Regions from separate parts of the Rhizobium sp. Root491 genome, predicted to be linked through region 2. Evidence: riboswitches for the same ligand, from Rfam matches in the RefSeq annotation. Region 2 holds a riboswitch; each other region holds the start of a gene.
What was found. Region 2 has a riboswitch for cobalamin ahead of ASD46_RS02975 (CbtB domain-containing protein). Riboswitches for the same ligand answer to the same signal wherever they lie in the genome.
Positions count from the first base shown of each region.

Region 1 (2,260 bases), on a different contig from region 2:
ATCAACGGTTGTTTGGCGTTGCGGCCGGTAACGATGACATGCAGATCGGATCTACGGTTGGAAAGCGTTTCGACGACCTCTTCCAGCGGCAGGTAATCATAGCGGAGCGCAATGTTCAGTTCGTCGAGAACCAGCAATCCGATCGTCTCGTCGGCCATCAGTGCTTTCGCTTCGTCCCAGGCCTTTTTAGCTGCCGCGACATCGCGCTTCAGGTCCTGCGTGTCCCAGGTAAACCCCTCGCCCATAGTGCGCCATTCCACCCTGTCGCCGAACAAAGTCAGGGCCTGCTGTTCACCCGTCGACCATGCGCCCTTGATGAATTGCACGACGCCGACGCGCCGCCCTGTGCCGAGCATGCGCAGGGCAAGGCCGAAAGCGGCCGTGGATTTGCCTTTGCCAGGGCCGGTATTGATCATCAGCAGACCTTTTTCGATGGTCTTTTCCGCGACTTCGGCATCCTGAACCGTCTTGCGGTTGACCATTTTCTGCCGGTGGCGTTCGGCTTCGCTGTCGCTGATATCGCGTGTCATCGCGTTTTCCTTCTCGTCCAGAGGCGCGGGACCGTATGCCCCCGCCATTCGGAGCGGCGACTATACTCAATTTGCCGCACCCGGCAATCGACAAGCCGGCAGCATTGACCGTCACGCCCGTTCAGCCTAAGGGTAGGGCACTGACGGTCTTTTCCCGGCAACGGGAAAAGCTAAGAGGGAACACGGTTCCACCCCATACCGGGTCATTCCGTGGCTGCCCCCGCAACTGTAAGCGGTAAGCCCGCACTGTGAAGCCACTGGACCATAAAATTGGTCCGGGAAGGTGGTGCAGGGTGTTTTAAAGCCGCAAGCCAGGAGACCTGCCGTTCAGGAAAAAACGTCTCCCGGGCGGGGTGCTCCGGTCAGCCGGTCGAATTGATTTGCAGCCGCGCTTTTCAGTGCGCTGTTTTCGACATCCGCACCCCGATGAGTTTAAAGACGCGGAAAGCGGAACGGTTTGGATATTACCACAACATCTTCTTGTGCGGACGGGACAATGGAAGCCAACACAGCTTCCGGCGTGGTCGTTTTTGTCTGCCGAAGCTGTCGCGACTACACCGATCCCAATGCGGAGCCGCGCCCCGGCACCATCCTTGCGGAAGCTGCCATCGCAAAAGCGCGTGACTCCGGCATCGATGTTCGCTCCGTCAATTGCCTTGCCAATTGCAAACGCGGCCTCAGTGCCGTGCTGCGCGGTGCCGATGGCTGGTCCTATGTATTCGGCGGGCTGACGACCAACGATGCGGAAGACCTGCTCACGGGCGCGCAAATGCTGGCCGCCTCCGCAGACGGCCTGATGCCCTGGCGCGGCCGCCCCGACACATTGAAGCGCGGCATGGTGGCGCGCATTCCCCCATTCGATTTTACCGAGGAGAGATCATGAGCACCCTTCTGGACCGCGTTCCCTGCACCATCGTCACTGGCTTTCTGGGGGCTGGAAAAACCACGCTGCTGCGCGGTCTTCTCGAAAAGCTAGATGGCAAGCGGCTTGCCATCATCGTCAACGAATTCGGTGATATCGGCATCGATGGGGATATCCTCAAGGGATGCGGCATTGAGAGCTGCCCGGAGGAAAACATCGTTGAGCTGGCCAATGGCTGCATCTGCTGCACGGTGGCGGATGATTTCCAGCCGGCCATCGAGCAGATTCTGAGCCGCCAGCCGAAGGTGGAGCATATCCTCATCGAGACCTCCGGCCTTGCCCTGCCCAAGCCGCTTGTGCAGGCATTTCAATGGCCGGCCATCAAGAGCCGCGTGACGGTTGACGCTGTTGTGGCTGTTGTGGATGGCGCTGCCCTTGCCGAGGGTCAGGTGGCGCATGACATGGAAGCCCTTGCCGCCCAGCGCGCAAATGACGAAGCCCTCGATCACGACGATCCGGTCGAAGAGGTTTTTGAGGACCAGATCGCCTGTGCCGATCTTATCGTGCTGACCAAGGCGGATCTGCTCGATAGCGCCGGTCTGGACAAGGCGAAGGCTCATATTCTCGAGCATTTGCCGCGGGCCGCAAAGATCGTCGTCGCCTCGAATGGCGTCATCGATCCGGCCGTGCTGATCGGCCTCGGTCTTGCGGTTGAAGAGGATATCGAAAACCGCCGCACCCATCACGATGGTGAACTTGACCACGAACATGACGATTTCGACAGCTTCGTCATCGACCTGCCGGCCGTGACCGATCCGGAAGCGCTGGCGGCTCGTATCGCCGAGACGGCGGCTGCGGAAAATGTTCT
Region 1 covers NZ_LMFF01000014.1:289,945-292,204, reverse strand. The annotation lists gene cobO (cob(I)yrinic acid a,c-diamide adenosyltransferase) at 1-530, opposite strand, end outside; cobalamin riboswitch at 658-873, shown strand; gene ASD46_RS16265 (DUF1636 family protein) at 1,027-1,413, shown strand; gene cobW (cobalamin biosynthesis protein CobW) at 1,410-2,260, shown strand, end outside.
Region 1: another riboswitch for cobalamin. It lies ahead of ASD46_RS16265 (DUF1636 family protein); the one in region 2 lies ahead of ASD46_RS02975 (CbtB domain-containing protein).

Region 2 (2,260 bases):
GTTGAGCCGCGAGACCATCACAAATCACCCCTGATCAAGCACCCGGCAGACACGGGGCGCGACATCCCCGCCCTCCCCCGCCATCGCACGGCGGATATCGCGGCTGTTGAGATGCAGACTGCGACCGGCCGGCAAAGCCGAGCGTTTTATCTTGGCAAGGGCTGCGACCGTAAAGGCAGCCTCATTCTCATGAAAATAGGCGAGCGCCGCTTCCCGTTCCGGGCTGACGCCAAGGACTGCCTTGAAAGCAAGGCGATGCACGGCGCAGAAAGCGCCGTGACCGGGAACGGCAAAACGCAGCGCGTCGAGTTCCTCACTCCATTCGGCTGCGTCCTGCATGGATTTAAGCCTGCTGGAAGCGCTTCAGGAAAAACGCGCTCAATGTTCCGAGCAAGGCCCAGAAGACAAAGCTGGTCACGGTGGCGGCGACGATGAACTGTCGTTCCAGCGGCAGCGGTGCCAGCGCATGTTCACCTTCCGGCGGCAGGGGCGCGCCCACCACATGTGGAGCAACGATCAACACCAGTGCGAGCACGATTGCCCAGGGTTCGCGCCGGAATGCGATCAGCGCAATGCCGCCCGCGGTTGCGGCAACCGTCGAAAGCCACCAGATTTGACGCGCCTCAAGCGCGGCCGCCGGGCTGCCCGGTAGTTCCGGCGGCAGGCCGATCATCGGCGCAAGCATGACGGCGGCAAAACCGGCCACACCCCACAAAAGGCCTTCGCGCCAGCCGGCATCGGTGCCGCGCAGCGAGATGAGGCCGGTCAGCACCAGCGCATAACCGATGGCGGTCAGCACGTTGGCGGCGACCGTATAGGCGGTGCGCTCGAAGCCGTCGGCCGGAGACCAGGCTTCCTTATTATGTTCGTGCGCGGGAACGGCAGCGCCGGTCGTGGCCGGAGCATCATGGCTGTGGGGCGCTTCGCCACCGGCATTTTCATAGGTTTCCGCCTTCAGGATCAGCGGCGTGGTGCCGAAAGCCTGCATGGCCGAAACGGCGAAGCCGCCAACGATGCCGACGAGGACGGCGGTAAAAACGATATTGCGAAAGAACGACATGCTTTTTCCCCTCAATGGCAAGGGAAAGCATTGGCATGACGCGTGTCATGCGCGGCGTTGTGAACGGCTTCCACATGCGAAAAGCCGACAAACCCGACGACGAACAGACCAAGCACGATCGCCGTCAGCGATTGCGCGAAGCTGCCCGTTTTTGCTGAAACGGCGGCATTTGCCGTATTCTGGTTGATGGACATGGTGACCCCTCTTACGGCGCGACCCCGCGCCTTTAGACGCGGCGGAACGGCAAACGCCGTGCAGCCGCATGCGATACACTTCACCACGGGGATACGAGACTGACACAGGGCGGCACGTTCAAGCGCCACCACCCTGAAATTCCGCTCTTCCGGACACCCCGCCGGCATGGACATTTCCGTGATGGCAGGTCTCCTGGCTTACGGGTCAAAACCTGAAACACCTTCCCGGCATTGCCCTCGCCCATATCCGGCGAGATGCTTACCAGTGGCATTTCGTTTCAGGCTCTCCGCTCACAGTTGCGGGGGCAGCCACGAATGAGGATGTCTCCCTATCGTGTTCCCTTTTCACCTTCCGGAACGCCCGGAAGGAACCATCACAGGATCGTTATCCGATGGGTGTGGGTGGGAGTCAATGGCAGGCCGGCGTGAGAATTGCGCGCCGCGGCTGGATGCCGGATCAAGTCCGGCATGACGGCAAAGGGCTACCGTGCCGGGATGGCCTTCAGATAGGCGGCGATCGCATTGCGGTCATCGACCGTCAGATGCGCCATATTCTGCTGCACCTTGACCATGGAGCCGCCGACGCTGTCGAATTCCGGGGTGAAGCCGGTTTCCAGATAGTTGGCAATATCGGCCGCTTCCCAGCTTCCGACGCTCTGCGAGCCGGGGGTAATATCGGGAATGCGGCCCTCGCCTTCGGGATTGGGACCACCGGCCAGCCATTTGCCATCGAGAAAACCGCCAAGCGCATTGCGCGGCGTGTGACATTCGCCGCAATGGCCCGGGCCTTCCACCAGATATTGGCCGCGCAGCAATTCGGCATTGGCATCGGCAAGCTCGACGCGGGGTGGCGCGGATGTATCGAAATAGAGGAATTTCCAGCCGCCCAATGCCATGCGCATGTTGAAGGGGAACGGCAGTTCGTGATCCGGCGCGTCATTCTGGCTGGCGGGCAGAACCCGCAAATAACCGAAGAGGTCGTTGATGTCCTTCTGCGTCATGCGGG
Region 2 covers NZ_LMFF01000001.1:592,822-595,081, forward strand. The annotation lists gene ASD46_RS02965 (hypothetical protein) at 25-339, opposite strand; gene ASD46_RS02970 (CbtA family protein) at 344-1,060, opposite strand; gene ASD46_RS02975 (CbtB domain-containing protein) at 1,072-1,254, opposite strand; cobalamin riboswitch at 1,420-1,645, opposite strand; gene ASD46_RS02980 (c-type cytochrome) at 1,737-2,260, opposite strand, start outside.

Region 3 (2,260 bases), on a different contig from region 2:
GGAACTAGACCGGGCGGCTTTTGGCGTTTCGCGCCGGAACGTTTTGCAGCGACTTTTGACGCAGAATGCGGGTTACGGTGTGTTTGAGGCGGACCGTCTTACCGCTTTTGCGCTGCGCCGTGCGGCGGGGCGGGGCCACATTATCGGTCCGGTCGTTGCGGGTGCGGACATGGATGCGATTGCACTCGTAAGGCGGCATTTTACCGATCTTGACGATGAGCTGGTGCGTCTCGACACCATCAGCGACAACAATCTCTTTATTGATTTTATTGCGCAATCCGGCTTGGTGGTGATTGAAACCCTTACCACCATGTCCAAAGACGCACCTCAACCGGCGCCCTCCGGCGCTACAAAAATTTTCGCGTTGGCGGGTCCGTCTTTGTGCTGAGCTGCAGCACTATCGCAATTGACGCCCCGGCGCTTGCCCCTTATGTCAGAAAGCGACGGTTCCTGAAGCCGAAGGGCAAAGGGATTAATAGGGAACATGGTGCGGGTGATTTCTATCGCCCAATGCCGTGGCTGCCCCCGCAACTGTAAGCGGATTGCCGCTCATCCTCGTGACGCCTGAAAAGCGTCATGCCACTGCACCCTTCAAGGTGCGGGAAGGCAGATGAACGGCGCATATTCGTGAGCCAGGAGACCTGCCGTCATAATATTGACCATCGTTACGGGCGGGGATGCCCGGAAGAGGAGCTGATTATGACCTTTCCGTCCGCGGAAACGTATTTAGAGTCCCGTTCTCCATCTCCACACTTGTTGTCGCTCTGTCACTACGCGTTTTGACGCGCGGCCTGCGGATCACGCCACTTTATTTAGACTGGAGAACATATGTTTCATTTCAAACGCCTGCCGGTTTCCGCCGGTCTTCTGGCTGTCGCATTAGCGGCCTTGCCCGCCGGTGCCGCTCAGGCTGCCGAAACCGCCTATCCGCTGACGATCAATAGCTGCGGCCACGAAATCACCTTCAAGCAGGCGCCCGCCCGCACAGTATCGGTCGGCCAGAGCACGACCGAGGTTCTCTATCTGCTCGGCGTGGCCGACAAGGTGGTAGGCACGGCGCTGTGGATCGGCCCGGTTCTGAAGGGTTACGAAGACGCCAATGCCAAGGTGGAGCGGCTTGCCGACAATGATCCGAGCTTCGAGGCGGTGGTTGGCAAGAGGCCGGACCTCGTGACGACGCAGTTCCAGTGGCAGATCGGTCCCGAAGGCGTTGTCGGAACACCGGAGCAATTCGCCGAACTCGGTATTCCCGTTTATACCTCCCCTGCCGATTGCATGGGCAAGGACAATTCCGGCGGCGGCGACGGCGTGCGCAAGTCCGTTTTCACCATGGACCTGATCTACCAGGAGGTCCGCGACCTTGCGAAAATTTTCAACGTGCAGGATCGCGGCGAGGAAGTCGTTGCCGACCTGAAAAAGCGTGAGGAAGCCGCCCGCGCCAAGATCGCTTCGGCGAATGGCAAGATTTCAGCAGTCTTCTGGTTCTCCAGCGCCGAGCTGGATATCGATCCTTACGTGGCGGGCCGCAATGGTGCGCCGGGTTACATCATGTCCGCGCTCGGACTGAAGAACGTTATCGAAAGCGATGAGGAATGGCCGACTGTTGGCTGGGAAACCATCGCCAAGGCCAATCCGTCCGTGATCGTTGCCGGCAAGATGGACCGCCGGCGGTTCCCCGCCGATGACGTCGCCGTCAAGCTCAAGTTCCTTGCTACCGATCCGGTTGCCAGCATCATGCCCGCCGTCAAGGCGGCCCATGTCTTCGAAATGGACGCGCAGGCGATGAACCCGACCATCCGCACGATCGAAGGCATTGAAACGCTGGCCGAGGCGATTTCCACAGCCGGTCTCGCCAAGTGAACGGTCTTTCCGTCAATCTTGGCAGGGCGGGTCTGGCTTTTGCCGCACTCGCCCTGCTGCTCGTCGCGCTGATGGCCGGTGCGGCCATCGGCGAGACTGCCATTCCGTTCGACGTGGTGGCAAAGACCATTGCCAATCGTGTCTTCCATGCGGGTTATCCGCTGGAGCCGCTGGATGAGGGCATCGTCTGGAGTTACCGCCTCAGCCGCGCCGTTGTTGCCGCGTGCTGTGGCGCCTCGCTGGCGCTGGCCGGTGCGGTGCTTCAATCACTTCTGCGCAACCCGCTCGCCGATCCCTATATCCTCGGTATTTCCGCAGGCGCCTCAACCGGGGCCGTGGCCGTGGCGCTTCTGGGCTTCGGAGCGGGGTTCCTGACGATGCCGGCCGGCGCCCTGATCGG
Region 3 covers NZ_LMFF01000012.1:277,726-279,985, reverse strand. The annotation lists gene ASD46_RS12195 (GNAT family N-acetyltransferase) at 1-388, shown strand, start outside; cobalamin riboswitch at 428-664, shown strand; gene ASD46_RS12190 (ABC transporter substrate-binding protein) at 829-1,860, shown strand; gene ASD46_RS12185 (FecCD family ABC transporter permease) at 1,857-2,260, shown strand, end outside.
Region 3: another riboswitch for cobalamin. It lies ahead of ASD46_RS12190 (ABC transporter substrate-binding protein); the one in region 2 lies ahead of ASD46_RS02975 (CbtB domain-containing protein).